DNA from 3 places in the Kitasatospora sp. NPDC043949 genome. Region 3 is predicted to be linked to each of the others. Evidence: riboswitches for the same ligand, from Rfam matches in the RefSeq annotation. Region 3 holds a riboswitch; each other region holds the start of a gene.

Region 1 (5,082 bases), on a different contig from region 3:
AGCGCGGCCGCCCCGCGCTCGGAGGCGGGCGGGGCCGTGCCGAGGTCCAGCCGGTCGGTGCCCCGGGTGGCGCGCTGCTCGGCCTCCCGGGCGTCCTGGGCGGCCATCCGGGCCCGCTCGGCGACGCCCAGGCTGTTGAGCAGCCGCTGGGCCTCGGTGAGCCGCTGCTGGATCTGCTGCTTGCTGTCGGCGAGCGAGCGACGGGCCTGGTCGAGTTCGGCGAGCTTGCCGGCGGTCTCGGTGCGGCGCTGGTCGAGCCGGCGCTGGCGGGTGGCCAGTTCGTGCAGGGTCTCCTGCTGCCGCTCGGCGGCCTGGTCGAGAGTGCGGGCCCGGGACAGGTAGCCCTCCGGGTCGGTGGAGAGCATCAGCTGGACGGTCTGGGCCATGCCGCCGCCGCGGTACTCGGCGCCGGCCACGGTGGCGAGGTCGCCGCGCAGCTGGTTGAGCTGGTCCTGGGCGACGGCGATCTCGCCCTGGAGGACGGTCGTCTCGCCCTGGAGCCGCTGCTGCGCCTCCTGGGCGGCGTTGTACTTCTCGGACGCCTGCTCGGCCTCGCCGTAGAGCTGCTCCACCTGCGCCTTGACGTCCTTGCGGGTGGGCGTGTCCGGCGCGGCGGGGGCGGCCTGGGCGCTGCCGCCCGTCGTCACACCCAGGGCGGTGGCGGCGGCCGCGGTCAGCACCAGCGCACGGGCGAGCAGTTGGGAACGACGGTGCACGGGCATGGCGGCAGCGGCTCCGATCCGGCGGTGGGCCCCGCCGCCGCCCCAACGCGGGCGGCCCTGGAAGCGGAGTCCGGTGGCAGACGTTAGCGAGTCCGGGCAACCGAGTCCAAACCCCTGCCAACCCGAATATTTGACCCGCAATCGGACATCAGTCCGATGCGCCGGAAAAGCCGCAGGCCCGGCCTTCCGTGGTGGAAGGCCGGGCCTGGGAGGGCCTGAGCGGGGATCAGACCCGCACGATGGAGGTCAGCGGCATGTTGCCGACGGCCTCGTAGCGGACCGACGCGCCCGGCTTGGGCGCGTGCAGCACCTGGCCGTTGCCCGCGTAGATGCCGACGTGGTGGGCGTCCCCGTAGAAGATCAGCAGGTCGCCGGGCTGGGCCTGGGAGAGGTCGGTGCCGATCCGGGTACCGGCGTGGGCCTGCTCCTGCGAGGTGCGCGGCAGCGAGACGTCGACCTGGTTGAACGCCCAGACCATCAGGCCCGAGCAGTCGAAGGAGCCGGGGCCGGAGGCGCCGTAGACGTACGGGCTGCCGATCTTGGAGGCGGCGATGGACAGCGCCGCGGCGCCGCGCGAGCTGCCGGCGCTCGGCTTGGTGACCGGCGCGGCGGGGGCCTGCGACGCGCTCAGGTCGGTGCGGCTGTTGTCGCGGGAGGAGCGGTCGGCGGCCTGCTGGGCCGCCGCCTGCTGCTGGGCGGCCTTCGCGGCGGCGTCGGCCTTCGACTTGGCCTCGGCGGCGGCCTTCTCCTCGGCCGCGCGGATCGCCTGGCGCTCCTGCTCGGACAGGGTGTTGAAGAGGTCCTGCGCGGCCTTGAGCTTGCCCTGGACCTCGTCCTTGGCGCTCTTCAGCTGCTGGGTGGTGGTCTCCATCTCGGCGAGCTTGCCCTGGGCCTCGGAGCGCACCTGGTCGAGCTTGCGCTGCTCGTCCTGGAGCTGCTTGAGCTGGCCCTTCTGGGTGCCGCCGGCCTGGTTCAGCGTGTCGGCCTGGCTCAGGAAGGTGTCCGGGCTGGCGGAGAACATCAGCTGGACGGTCTGGGATATGCCGCCGTTGCGGTACTGCTCGCCGGCGATCTCGGCCAGGCCGCCCTGGAGGTCGGTCACCTGCCCCTGCTGCCGCGCCACCTGGTCCTGCAGGTCGGTGACCTGCTTCTGCAGCTGCTGCTGCTTCTCCTGGGCGGCGTTGAGCTTCTCGGTCGCGACCTCGGCCTGCTCGTTGAGCTGGTCGACCTGCTCCTTGACCTGGTCCTTGGTCGGCTGCGGGTCGGCGTGGGCGCCGGACTGCGCGGACAGCGCGACGGCCGCCGCGGCGAAGCCGGTCAGGATCGAGACCCGGGTGCGACTGGCGGGCTTGGGACGACGATGGGACGCCACGAAGGCGGACTCCTTCTTCCTACGCCGTCTACCGGGTGAGCTGACGGGTTCGGGCCGGAAGCGTGCCCTACGACGCCTCACGGCCGTTCCACCGGCCGACCTGGCGCCGATTCACCCCGGAGGAACGTGGTTCCCCGGCTCCGTTCGACAGCACCCCCGACTGCTGGGTTCCCCGTCGGGCAGGCACTGGGCCCGCCCCGCTGCGTCACGAACTCGACGGAAACCACCGCCGTCACCCTGGCTGGGCGATCGGGAGTGCGGTGGTTCGGGGCACGACCCTAGTAACTGAACCGTGATCCGTTCAAATCCTTGTCAGAAAAAAGACGGAAGAAGACCAAAGTTCTTTTGTGAATATGACACATAGTGATCACCGTCGTACGCAAAGCTGATCACTCTTCACCGGGGACTCGCGCTGCGGACAAAACCCGAACGCCACCCCCGGTCGGAGGGTGGCGTGGATCACAGGCCCGGACGGGGCCCTTCGGGCGTGTCGGGCCGTCAGACCCGGCGGATCGTGTTGATCGGCATCGCGTCGACCTTCATCACCTTCACCACGTCGCCGGTGTGCGGCGCGTGCACCACCATGCCGTTGCCGATGTACATCCCGACGTGGTGCCGGTCGGCGCCGTAGATGACCAGGTCGCCCGGCTGGGCCTGGTCCAGCGAGACCCTGGTGCCGACGTTGCCCTGCTCCTGCGAGGTGCGCGGCAGCGAGACGCCGGCCTGGCCGTACGCCCAGACCATCAGGCCCGAGCAGTCGAAGGTGGTCGAGCCGGTGGCGCCCCACACGTACGGCGAGCCCTGCTTGCTCATCGCCTTGGCCACGGCCACGCCCGCGTAGCCGCCGGCCTGCGGGAGGCTGCCGAGGTCGGCACGGTCACTGCCGCGCGAGGCGCGGTCGTCCTGCTGCTGCTGGGCCCGCAGCGCGGCGCGGTCGGAGGCGCTGAGCGAGTTCAGCAGGTCCTGCGCGGCCTTCAGCTTCTGGTTGACGTCCGTCTTGGCCTGGTTCAGGTCCTTGGTGGTGGAGTCGAGCGAGGCCAGGACGGCGGCGGCCTCGGACTTCTCCTGGTCCAGCCGGCGCTGCTGGTCCAGCAGTCCCTTGAGCGCCTCCGACTCGCTGGCGCTGGCCTGCTGGGCGCTGGACGCCTTCTCCAGGTAGCCCGACGGGTCCGAGGAGAGCATCAGCTGGACGGACGGGTCGATGCCGCCGGTGCGGTACTGCTCGCCCGCCACGCCGGCCAGGCCGGTCTGGAGCTGGGTCATCTCGTCCTGGCTGCGGGCCACCTTGTCCTGCAGCTGGTCGGACTGCTTGCGGAGCTGGTCGGCCCGCTCCTTGGCGCCGTTGTACTTCTCCGCCGCCTGCTCCTGATCCTGCTGGAGCTGGTCGATCTGCGCCTTGACGTCGGTCTTGCTCGGCTGGGGCGCGGCGTGCGCGGCGACCTGCGCGGAGAGGGCGACCGCGGTCGCCGCGGCAGCGGTGAGCACGGAGACCCGGGCGCGGCTCGGCTGCTTGGGACGGCGGTGGGAGGCCAAGGGAATTGCTCCTTCTTCCATCGGCCTCACCCGATCAGGTGAGAATCCGGAAAATAGGTTTGACGCCACACCCTAGGGAAGATCCACGGGTTTTGCCACTCCCCCGAAGGCGTGAACTCCACTTCCCCCGCAGGCTTCACTGGATGTGCACACCGCCGCAAACCGGGCGCTGACCAGGCCTCATCCCGCCGCGGCAGCCGTCAGGGCCGCGCCAGCCGGTTCAGCAGCAGAACGGAAGCCACGGGGCGCGCGCCGGCCTTCCGCACGCCCTCCGCGACCTCCCGGTCGGTGGACACCACCACCACCGGACGACCCTGCGGCTCGGCCCGCACCAGACGGCGGATCAGCTCGTCCGCGGTCTCGCCGGTCCGGCTGAACCGCACCCGCACCCCGCGCGGTGGCGCCATGATCACCGGAACGTCCAGGTCCTGCCCGTCGAACACGCAGGTGACCTCCGCCTGCGTGCGCTGGGCCAGCATCGCCAGCCCGCCCAGCAGCCGGATCCGCTGCTGCTCCAGCGGCAGCGTCGGATAGCCCGTCTTGGTCACGTTGTAGCCGTCCACCACCAGGTGCACCTGCGGGATCGCCAGCAGCTGGTCCAGCAGCGCCGGATCGTCGTCGGCCAGACCGCGCCGGGCCACGTCGTGCGGCGAGGCCGCACCCGGCACCACCGCCTCCACCAGGTCCCCCGGCCGGATCTGGGAGACCGGCAGCGCCAGCTCCCGCTGGAGCCCCTGCGCCGACTGCAGCACCGTGTCCAGCAGCAGCCGCAGCCGCATGTCCTCGACGCTGCGGCCCTCGCGGGCCGACCGGCGGCCCTGCTCGGCCGCCGTCTCCAGCTCGCCGACCCGGTGCCGCAGCCGCCGCGCCTCGGACTCCGCGGCGCCACGCTCGGCGGCCGCCTGCGCCCTCGCGGCCTCCAGCTCGGCGGTCAGCCGCCTGGTCTCGGCCTGCGCCCGGCGGGTGTCGCTCTCCAGCGAGCGCACCTTCTTCCGCAGCGACTCGGCCTCCCGGCGGACGTCCTCGGACTCCGCGCGCTGCCGCTCCAGGTCCGCCCGGGCGGCGGACCGCAGCTCGGCGAGCTCCGCCTGCAACTTCTCCGCCAGCCGGGTGGCCTCGGCGGCCGCGCCCTCGGCGCCGGCCCGCTCGGCCTCCTCCCCGGCCTCGGCCACCAGCCGGCTCCAGCCGGCCGACCGCACCAGGTAGGCGGCGGCCGCGACGTCCATCGGATCGGCGGCGCCCGGAACGCTGCCCGACTCCAACGCCTTCACCAGGTCCGGCTGGCCCAGCCTCAGCCGCTCCGCTATCCGCACCCGGAACGCCGGCTCCGACTCCAGCGCCGCGGCCAGCGCCGTGGCCGCGTACTTGGCCCGCCGGGCCGGGGTGAACTTGACGTACTGGCGCAGGCTCTGCGGCAGCTCGCCGGGCGGCAGCCCGCCGAGCGCGTCCGAGGCC
Region 2 (5,082 bases), on a different contig from region 3:
TCCTGGCCTCCCGGTACGCCTCGGCGACCCTGGCCCAGCTGTGGTCCCCCGAGCACAAGGTGGTCCTTGAGCGCCACCTGTGGCTCGCCGTCCTGAAGGCCCAGCAGGACCTCGGTGTCGAGGTACCGGCGAACGCCGTCGCCGACTACGAGCGGGTGATCGACCAGGTCGACCTCGGCTCGATCGCCGCCCGTGAGCGGGTCACCCGCCACGACGTGAAGGCCCGGATCGAGGAGTTCAGCGAGCTCGCCGGCCACGAGCAGATCCACAAGGGCATGACCTCCCGGGATCTGACCGAGAACGTCGAGCAGCTGCAGATCCGCCAGTCGCTGGAGCACGTGCGCGACCGCACGGTGGCCGTGCTGGTCCGGCTGGCCCGCCTGGCCGCCCAGCACTCCGAGCTGGTCATGGCCGGCCGCTCGCACAACGTGGCCGCGCAGGCCACCACCCTGGGCAAGCGCTTCGCGTCGATCACCGACGAGCTGCTGGTCGCCTTCCGTCGCCTGGAGGAGCTGATCGCCCGCTACCCGCTGCGCGGGATCAAGGGCCCGGTCGGCACCGCCCAGGACATGCTGGACCTGCTCGGTGGCGACACCGACAAGCTCGCCGAGCTGGAGCGCCGGGTCGCCGGGCACCTCGGCTTCGAGAACGTGCTGATCAGCGTCGGCCAGGTTTACCCGCGCTCGCTGGACTTCGAGGTGCTCACCGCCCTCGTCCAGCTGGCCGCCGCGCCGTCCAGTCTGGCCAAGACCATCCGTCTGATGGCCGGCCACGAGCTGGTCACGGAGGGCTTCAAGGAGGGCCAGGTCGGCTCCTCGGCGATGCCGCACAAGATGAACACCCGCTCCTGCGAGCGCGTCAACGGCCTGGCCGTCATCCTGCGCGGCTACGCCTCGATGACCGGCGAGCTGGCCGGCGACCAGTGGAACGAGGGTGACGTCTCCTGCTCGGTGGTGCGCCGGGTCGCGCTGCCGGACGCCTTCTTCGCCTTCGACGGCCTGCTGGAGACCTTCCTGACCGTCCTCGACGAGTTCGGCGCCTTCCCCGCCGTGATCGAGGCCGAGCTGGACCGCTACCTGCCGTTCCTCGCCACCACCAAGGTGCTGATGGGCGCGGTGCGCGCGGGCGTCGGCCGGGAGGCCGGGCACGAGGTCATCAAGGAGCACGCCGTCGCCTCCGCGCTGGCGATGCGTGCGGGCGCCCGCGAGAACGAGCTGCTGGACCGGCTGGCCGCCGACGAGCGGATCCCGCTGGACCGGGCCGGGCTGGACGCGCTGCTGGCCGACCGGCTCTCCTTCACCGGTGCGGCCGGTGCCCAGGTCGCCGAGGTGGTCCGCCAGGTGGAGGCCGTCGCCGCCGCCTACCCGGAGGCCGCCAAGTACGCGCCCGGTGACATCCTCTGACGATTCGTCAGCTGGCTGAGGGCCCTGCTGCCGATCCGGTGGCGGGGCCCTCGTCCGTGTGGACGTGGCCCGGGTCGAGCGGCGGGGTGGTGCCGCAGGCCCACTCGCAGTCCGGCTCGGCCACCGGGCGGTCCACCGGCGCGAGCACGTTGCCGCGGACGGTGGCGAAGGCCGTCAGACCGCCGGTGACCAGCAGCCCGGCGCAGATCAGCATCGCGGTGCGGAAGGCCGAGTCCACCGCGGACGGCACCCGGTAGGCGTCGCCGCTCAGCCCGGCGAGCGAGGGCAGCGCGGCGACCGCGAGCAGCCCGGCCGCGCGGGCGGCGGCGTTGTTGACGCCGCTGGCGATGCCCGCGTGCCGGACCTCGACGGCGGCCAGCACCGTCGCCGTCAGCGGCGCGACCAACAGGGTCATCCCGCAGCCCAGCACCGTGACGGCGGGCAGCACGTCCGCCCAGTAGGAGGAGCCGGGGCCGGTGCGCAGCATCAGCAGCACCCCGGCGGCGCACAGCAGCGGACCGACGGTGAGCGGGATCCGGGGGCCGATCCGCTTGCCCAGCCGCCCGGCGCGCGCCGACAGGGTCAGCATCAGCACGGTGATCGGGACCAGGGCGAGGCCGGAGACCAGCGGGGAGAAGCCGGAGACGATCTGCAACTGCACCACCAGCAGGAAGAACACCCCGCTGAACGCCGCGTAGACGCAGAGGGTGACCAGGTTGACGGCGGTGAACAGCCGGGAGGAGAAGAGGCCGAGCGGCAGCATCGGCTCGGCGGCGCGGCGCTCGACCGCGATGAAGGCCGCGCCGAGCAGCAGGCCGATCGCGCCGGTGAGCCAGACCGCGGGGGACAGGCCCTCCCCGGCGGCGGTCAGCGCGTAGGTGATCGCGCCGAGGGCGAGCGCGGCGAGCAGCGCGCCGGGGACGTCGAAGCGGCCGACGGCGCTCTCGTTCCGGCTCTCGGGGACGAACCGGGAGGTGACCGCGACCACGGCGGCCGCGAGCGGAAGGTTCAGCAGGAAGATCCACCGCCAGCCGGGGCCGTCCACCAGCCAGCCGCCGAGGAAGGGGCCGACCGCGGCCGACACCCCGCCGAGGCCCGACCACAGGCCGACCGCCGCCGAGCGGTCGTCCGGGTGGAAGACGGCTTGCAGCATGGCGAGCGAACCGGGGGTGAGCAGCGCCCCGCCGATGCCCTGGACGGCGCGGGCGGCGATCAGCACGTGGATGGTGGGGGCGGCGGCGCAGGCCGCGGAGGCGGCGGCGAACCAGAGCACGCCGATCAGGAAGACCCGGCGCCGGCCGTACCGGTCGCCGAGCGCGCCGCCGAGCAGGATCAGTCCGGCCAGGGTGAGCAGGTAGGCGTTGAGCGTCCACTGCAGGGACGCGAGGGAGGCGCCGAGATCGGTGCCGATGCGGGGCAGCGCGACGTTCACCACGGTGCCGTCGAGCATCGCCATGCTGGAGCCGAGCACCGTCGCGAGGAGGACCCAGCGTCCCCGCGAGGTGCCCAGGCGCAGTGTTCCTGCTTCGGAGGTGGCCACGGGCCGATCCTGCGCCCGTGGGGCGTACGTGACAAGGGTCACCGGGGGGTGTGTCGGTGGGTGCGCGGTGCGTGAGCGGGCGGGTGCGCAGCGGTGGCGGAATCGGCGCAGCGTCGTGGATCAGTGGCGCCGGGTGAATGGATTGTGCACGTACGGTGCAGCCGATCATTCGGAGGGTCACCGCAGCTCGGGGGGTTGTTGCCGGTTCAAGTGATCGACATTGCTTCACCCGAACGGATGGGTTTTAGTTCAGCGACCGCCCGGCCAGTCCGGACGGATCCACCGGGTGGAACGCCGAATCCTGCCGCTGCCCGGTGGCTCGCACCGAACTCTGTACGGCAGGAGCGGGGGACCCACAGGTAAGTCGCCGGACCGGAAACGGCACGCTTTCGCGTACCCGGATCCAGGGCCGGCTAGGGGTGAAGCCGCATGTGCGGCCGGGCAACTCCAGCCCGAACCCGACAGCTCACCTCGCAGGCGTCGGAGAGGAAAATTCCATGCCTGCACAGGCTCGTCGTATCGCCCTGCCCCGCGCCGCCCGCATCGGGATCGCCACCGCCGTCACCGGTGTCTCCTTCGCCCTGCCGCTCGTCACCGCGATGAGCGCCCAGGCCCACCCCGCGCCGGCCGCCGCGGTCACCGCCGCCCCGGCCGCCGCTCCCGCCGACCAGGCCCAGGCCTCGTCGCAGGAGAGCTACCGCGTCGTCAGCGGCGACACCCTGTCCCGGATCGCCGACGCCCAGCACGTCGACGGCGGCTGGCAGGCGCTGTACGACCACAACCGTGAGGTCGTCGGCGGCAACCCGGACCTGATCTTCCCCGGTCAGCGGCTCGTGATCGCCGGCCAGGCCGCCCCGGCCAAGCCCGCTGCCCCGGCGAAGCCCGCCCAGCCGTCCGCCCAGGACGCCGCGCCGGCCACCACCGCCAAGCCGCAGGCCCAGCCGGAGGTCCGGACCGAGGCGGCCAAGCCGTCCGCCCAGCTCCAGGCCCAGCTGCAGACCGCCGCGCCGTCCGCCGTGGTCACCGCCGTGCCGGTCGCCGCCGCTTCGGCCTTCGTCGCCCCGCTGGCCGGCCCGAAGCTGGGCACCGCGTACGGCGTGGCAGGCTCGATGTGGGCCTCCGGCCACCACACCGGCCAGGACTTTGTCGCCTCCACCGGCACCCCGCTGCGCGCCGTCGGCAACGGTGTCGTGGTGAAGGCCGGCAACGGCGGCGCCTACGGCAACGAGGTCGAGATCAAGCTCGCCGACGGCCACTACGCCGAGTACGCGCACCTCTCCTCGATCGGTGTGAAGATCGGTCAGGCCGTCAAGGCCGGACAGCAGATCGGCCTCTCCGGCGCGACCGGCAACGTGACCGGCCCGCACCTGCACTTCGAGATCCGCAACGGCTCGGAGTACGGCTCGGACATCAACCCGGTCGCCTACCTGCGGGCCCACGGCGTCGCGCTCTGACCCGTACCGGATGTACCGGATGTGCCGGATGTGCCGGATGAGGAACCACCGCTGCTACGGGGCGAATCGACCGCCCGGGATGGTCATGTCGGGTGACCGCTCGACCGGGTGATCGCCGCAGCAGTGGACATGGGCGCGGGACACGCCCAGGCCGGCCCGGCTCGCGAGACTTCTCTCGCGAGCCGGGCCGGCCGCTGTCGTTTCCGGGCCTTGGTGGGTGCCCCCAAGGCGAATTGACGATGCGTCAGGCCGACGCTCTGGTGGGCCGGTTCAGAGCCGGTGGGCGGGCAGCCCGTGCTGGGCGGCGGTCAGCAGCTCGTGCATCCGCTGCCCGAAGTCCTCGGTGTCGGCGGCCGGTTCGGGGAAGACCAGGCGGACGTCGCGGTGGCCGTGCGGGTGGTCCAGGCGCAGGACCAGGCCGTGGCGGTCCAGGGCGAGCGGGCGGACCTCCGGGTGCTGGGCCAGCAGGTCCGGGTCGAGCAGCCGGGTGAGGACGGCGAGGGCGTCGGCGTGGTCGTCGGCGAGGTGGGTGAGCATGGCGGCCTCGTAGCGGGCCAGCGGGTCGGGCGTGGCGAGGGCGAGGTCGCCGGCGGTGAGCGCGCCGGTGCCGTACGGGGTGGCGAGGACGGCGTGGGCGACGTCCACGCGCAGGTGGACGCTGAGGCCGTCGTCGGCGAGGTGGGCC
Region 3 (5,082 bases):
GCGCGTTGCCCGGGCGGCACCGACCCGCTGGAGATCCGACTGGCCGCCGCTGCGGCGACGGCCGCGATCCGGGTCGCGCTGGAGGAATGGGCCGCCTCGGACGCGCCCACGACCGGCCCGGGCTCCCCGCGGGAGCTCGGTGCGCGCTGCATGCGCGAACTCACGGCGGGGCTGCGGCTCTACGGGCGGGAGGGCTGGGCCCGCCCGGCCGCGAACAGGTGACAGATAACAGCTGACAGATTTCGTTATCTGTTATCTGTTATCTGTTATCTGTCGGCTGTCATCTGTCATCTGTTCCTCCTCCCCGGCCCCGTTAGGGTGGGTGATCGCGCGCCCCGGTGGGGGAACCGGGGTGACCACCTCGGATGTCCTGGACGGAGGGGGCGGGGAGTTCGAGGCGTGGGAGCAAGTAGGACATGGGTCTGACGAGCCACAAGGTGTTGGCGCTGGCCGTATTGATCGCCGTCGTGATGACGGCCGGCACGGTCTGGCTGTGGCCAAGACTCGCCAAGCAGACCTGGCAGGCGGTGCTCGGCCGGATCGGCTCCCTGCTCGCCACCCAGCTCGCGGTGCTGGCCGCGCTCGGCCTGGTGGCGAACAACTACTTCGCCTTCTACAGCAGTTGGGACGACCTGCTGGGCACCGGTGACACCGGCCCGGTGGTGATCCACAACAAGGCGGACGCGTCCGGCCGGCTGCTCGTGGAGACGATCGGCCACGCCTCCGTCAAGGGCGGCGGCGCGATGGGCCGCGAGCCCAGCCAGTCCGGTGAGATCCGCAAGGTGCGGATCGACGGCGCGGCCAGCCGGCTGTCCACCGAGGGGTACGTCTTCCTGCCGCCGCAGTACTTCCAACCGGAGTACGCGCAGCGGCAGTTCCCGGCGGTGATCGTCAGCACCGGCTTCCCCGGGATCGCCGAGAACCTGATCACCCGGTTCAACTACCCGGGCGCAGCGCTCAAGTTGCTCCAGGACGGCAAGATGCAGCCGACCGTCATGGTGCTGATGCGCCCCTCGCCGGCCCTGCCGCAGGACACCGAGTGCGAGGACATCCCGGGCGGCGCGCAGTCCGACACGTACTTCACCAAGGACGTCCCCTCAGCGATCCAGGCGAGCTTCCGGGTCTCCTCCGACCCGCAGGCCTGGGCCTTCATGGGCAACTCGACCGGCGGCTACTGCGCCCTCAAGCTGGCCATGCGCCACCCGGACGTCTTTCCGACCGCCGTCGCGCTCTCCGCCTACTACGACGCCGCCGACGACCCGACCACGGGCGACCTGTTCGGCGGCAGCAAGCAGCGTCGTGACGAGGCCAACCTGATGTGGCGGTTGAAGAACCTGCCGCAGCCCAAGGTGTCCGTGCTGCTGGCCGGCACCAAGAAGGGCGACGGCGACTACCGGCGCGACACCGAGGCCTTCGTCGACGCCGTGCAGTCCCCGATGAAGGTCTCCTACAGCATGTTGGAGAACGGCGGCCACAACTTCGAGACCTGGAGCGCGCTGCTGCCGTCCTCGCTGGAGTGGCTGTCCCAGCACCTCAAGGTCCCGAACCAGGCCGCCTGAGCAGACCGTCTGAGCAGGCAGTCTGCTCAGACGGCCTGAGTAAGCCGACGGACAGCGAGGGGGCGCGGGGGCGGTGAGGCTCAGGCCACCCGCTCCAGCGTCCCGGTGTGCAGCTCGCCGACCCGGCCGCCCTCGCCCTCGTACGTCCAGAAGGCGCGCACCGTCAGCCGGCCGAGGTCCATCACGTGGCTGACGGTGATCCCGCTCTCCTCGGTCCAGCTGATGAAGTAGATCTCCGGCGCCACCTCGGCGACGTGCAGCCGCACGTCCTCCCACTGGCCCGCCGACTCGCCGAGGCCCTCCCAGCGCAGCCGCCTGCCGTCGGCCGAGTAGGTGTTGCGGAAGGCCGCGCCGTTGTCGGCCCGGAAGAGGTAGGTGCGGCCGGCGAAGGCGGGCAGGGGCGCGGTCATGGTGGGGCGGTACCTCGTTCCTGTGGGGCCGTGCACGGCGGTCTTGTGCACTGCGGAAGATGTCGGACCTCCAATTTATCCGACCCGGTGAGCCGGGTGGGCGCACCCGTGGACGGTGCGCCACGGCACCGGCCGCCACCGCGCAGGCCGGCGCGGTGTGCGGCGGGCACCTGGGCGCCCGCCGGCGGCCGGTCCTACCGTCCACCCCCATGAGACGCACCCCCACTCCCATGAGACGCACCCCCACTCCCGTGCGGCACACCCCCACCGCCGTCAGACGCACCCCCACCGCGTTGTCCGCCCTCCTGCTCACCCTCGCCGCGCTGCTCCTCGGCACCCCCACTCCCGCCCAGGCCACCGTCGCCCAGACCGCCACTGCCCAGACCGCCGCCCAGGCGGCCACCGCCCCGCTCGCCCTCGAAGCCGCCTTCCCCGCCCCCGGCAACGGCTGGGCCAAGGTCGAGCGCTACCTCGACACCACCCCCGGCTTCCGTACCGAGCAGTACCCGGCCGACGGCCGCGGCGACCAGGACGGCGCCCGCCGGACGTACTTCGGCGGCACCGGCCAGCCCTCCTCCAGCCGCTTCCTGCTGTACTCGGCGACCGGCTGGGACACCGGCAGCCGTCCGACCCCCGTGCTGCTGGTCCACGGCGCCAACGACAACGCCGACCGCGCCTGGGCGAACCCGGGGGAGAGCGGCACCTGCGGTGCCTCCGCCTGCCCGTCCACCGGCCTCGCCCAGTACCTCGTCGGCACCGGCCACCGGGTGTTCGCCATCGGCTTCGCCCACAAGCAGGGCGACAACCTGCTCCAGGCGCAGGCCGTCGGCGACGCCGTCGCGCTGATCCGGGCCCGCCTCGGCGTCCCCCAGGTGGACGTGGTGGCCTGGAGCAAGGGCGAGGTCGCCGCCCGGGCGTACGTGTCCTCGGTGCGCCCGTCCTGGGGGCGGGCCTACGCGGGCGACGTGCGCCGCCTGATCACCCTCGGGGGCCCGAACGGCGGGCTCGACTACGTGTACGCGCACGGCTGGTCGTTCGACCTCGCGAGCTGGCCGGCCTGCGGCGGCACCGCCAACGCGCCGTCCCCGCACCTCTACATGACCTGCTACGGCACCTACACGGCGCAGCCCTGCCTCGGCGTGCTGCCCACCGGCGGCTACGACTGCTACCCGGGCCAGCGCCAGCTGCTCGCCCGCTGGGACGGCCGGTACGGGGTGGACGGCACCGCCCAGGACTGGTGGACCACCTACTACGGCGGCCAGGGCTTCTACACCTCCGGCCAGGGCATCCAGGCGGCGATCGACGCCGGTTCGCTGATCGCGCCGCTGCAACAGGCGGGCGTCCCCGCGTCGGTGCGCACCTATCTGCTCGCGGGCGGGTCCGCCGACATCCCGGGCGTGCTCAACGAGAACCGGGGGCCCAGCGACGGCATCGTGTTCACCGCGAGCGCCCTGGACACCACCGGCATCGCGACGATCGGCGGCACCCGGCTGCTCACCGGCCTCAACCACCTGGAACTCGCCTGGGCGCCGGAGGCCGAGAGCCAGGTCGACAACTGGCTCGCTTGACCCGTGGACCCGTGGACCCGTGGACCCGTGACCCGCCGATTCGCCGATTCGTCGTTCGGCAGCTCGACGGCTCCGCTGATCCGTCCCAACTGATCCACCACGCAGCGTCGTTGATCGACACCGCTGTGACCTGTGCGACAACCGGCCCGAGCAGGTTGTCCGTTCACGGACGGCCCGCCTAGCCTGCAACCGTCGTCCGCCCTCGCGGACCCCCGCCGCCGGGACGCCGAGTCCTGTCCACCCGCCGGCCGGCAACCGAGCACCACAGCGGACGGGAGCGGGGGAACCAAGGTCAGCGCCCGGCCCGTACGCTCCCGCGTGCGGGCCGTGGCTAGGGGTGAAGCCGCTTCCACCGGCGGCCGGGCTGCCTCCGCCCGAATCCGACAGCTCACCTCGCAGGCGTCGCAGAGGACACTGCCATGCACCAGCCTGCCCGGCGCCGCGCGCCGCGCCACGCCCGCCCCTCCCGCCGGGGCCGCAACGCCACCCTCGCCGTCACCGGAGCGCTCGCCGTCACCGGCGCCGGACTGCTCGGCCTGCCGGCCGTCTCCGGCGCCCAGGCCGCCACCGCCCCGACCGTCACCCAGGACCGGCTCGCCCCGGCGACCATGGTCGCCAACCAGGCCGCCACCGCCTCGCTGACCCTCCACTCCTCGGCCTGCTTCACCGCGAAGACCGTCGGCGTGGGCGTCCGGAACGCGGCCGGTGCGAACCTCGACTTCCCGGGCAACGCCTCCAATGTGCAGATCTGCCCGAGCGGCCTGTCCTTCACCAGCGGCGCACGCGCCCTGCCGGCCGGGACGTACACCCAGTTCGGCTTCTGGCAGGACCTCGGCGGGACCTGGCACAACCTGGCCTCGCAGCAACTGGTGGTCTCCAGCACTCCGGCGCCGACTCCGCCCCCGACCCCGACGCCCACCACGAAGCCGACTCCCGCCCCGACCCCGACGGCGACCCCGACCCCGACGGCGACCCCCACCGCGAAGCCGACCCCGACGAGCAGCCCGAGCAGCCCGAGCAGCCCGAGCAGCCCGAGCGCCACCGCCAGCCCGTCGGCCGGCACCCCCGCATCCCCGGTCGCCGGCAAGTCGCTGACCTGGTCCGACGAGTTCAACGGCCCGATCAGCTGGGGCTCGCGCTGGGTCGGCGACAAGAGCACCGCGTACAAGTACGGCAACCACAACCCGGACGACAACAAGCTCGACCTGCTGAACAAGAACAACGTCAGCGTCGCCAACGGGGTCGCCACCTTCACCGCCGCGCCCGGCACCACCACGCTGGAGAACGGCAAGCAGGCCTGGAACACCGGCTTCCTGACCACCGAGGGCTCCAGCGAGGGCTTCCAGGTCAGGACCGGCGACTACGCCGAGACCCGGGTCAAGCTGCCGTCCGGCTCCGGCGCCTGGCCGGCCTTCTGGACCTGGAAGAACGGCAACGGGGAGGTCGACTCCTTCGAGTACCACCCCGACAACCCGAACCTGCTGGAGCTGACCAACCACGTCAACCCCGGCAACCCCAAGTACTACACCGACGCCGGCGCCGTCG

Evidence for each region. A riboswitch is a leader RNA that binds a small molecule or an ion and turns the genes downstream of it on or off. The one in region 3 is predicted to bind cyclic di-AMP.
Region 1: another riboswitch for cyclic di-AMP. It lies ahead of AC07AL_RS05130 (C40 family peptidase); the one in region 3 lies ahead of AC07AL_RS03110 (glycoside hydrolase family 16 protein).
Region 2: another riboswitch for cyclic di-AMP. It lies ahead of AC07AL_RS15275 (M23 family metallopeptidase); the one in region 3 lies ahead of AC07AL_RS03110 (glycoside hydrolase family 16 protein).

Annotation. Positions count from the first base shown of each region.
Region 1 covers NZ_JBWKEQ010000004.1:19,096-24,177, reverse strand. The annotation lists gene AC07AL_RS05135 (C40 family peptidase) at 1-722, opposite strand, end outside; gene AC07AL_RS05130 (C40 family peptidase) at 949-2,094, opposite strand; cyclic di-AMP (ydaO/yuaA leader) riboswitch at 2,105-2,254, opposite strand; gene AC07AL_RS05125 (C40 family peptidase) at 2,593-3,627, opposite strand; gene AC07AL_RS05120 (NYN domain-containing protein) at 3,828-5,082, opposite strand, start outside.
Region 2 covers NZ_JBWKEQ010000015.1:129,267-134,348, reverse strand. The annotation lists gene purB (adenylosuccinate lyase) at 1-1,403, shown strand, start outside; gene AC07AL_RS15280 (MFS transporter) at 1,411-2,943, opposite strand; cyclic di-AMP (ydaO/yuaA leader) riboswitch at 3,256-3,438, shown strand; gene AC07AL_RS15275 (M23 family metallopeptidase) at 3,441-4,397, shown strand; gene AC07AL_RS15270 (DUF2470 domain-containing protein) at 4,668-5,082, opposite strand, start outside.
Region 3 covers NZ_JBWKEQ010000002.1:212,858-217,939, reverse strand. The annotation lists gene AC07AL_RS03130 (TetR family transcriptional regulator) at 1-222, shown strand, start outside; gene AC07AL_RS03125 (alpha/beta hydrolase) at 417-1,559, shown strand; gene AC07AL_RS03120 (MoaF-related domain-containing protein) at 1,640-1,969, opposite strand; gene AC07AL_RS03115 (esterase/lipase family protein) at 2,200-3,537, shown strand; cyclic di-AMP (ydaO/yuaA leader) riboswitch at 3,788-3,954, shown strand; gene AC07AL_RS03110 (glycoside hydrolase family 16 protein) at 3,957-5,082, shown strand, end outside.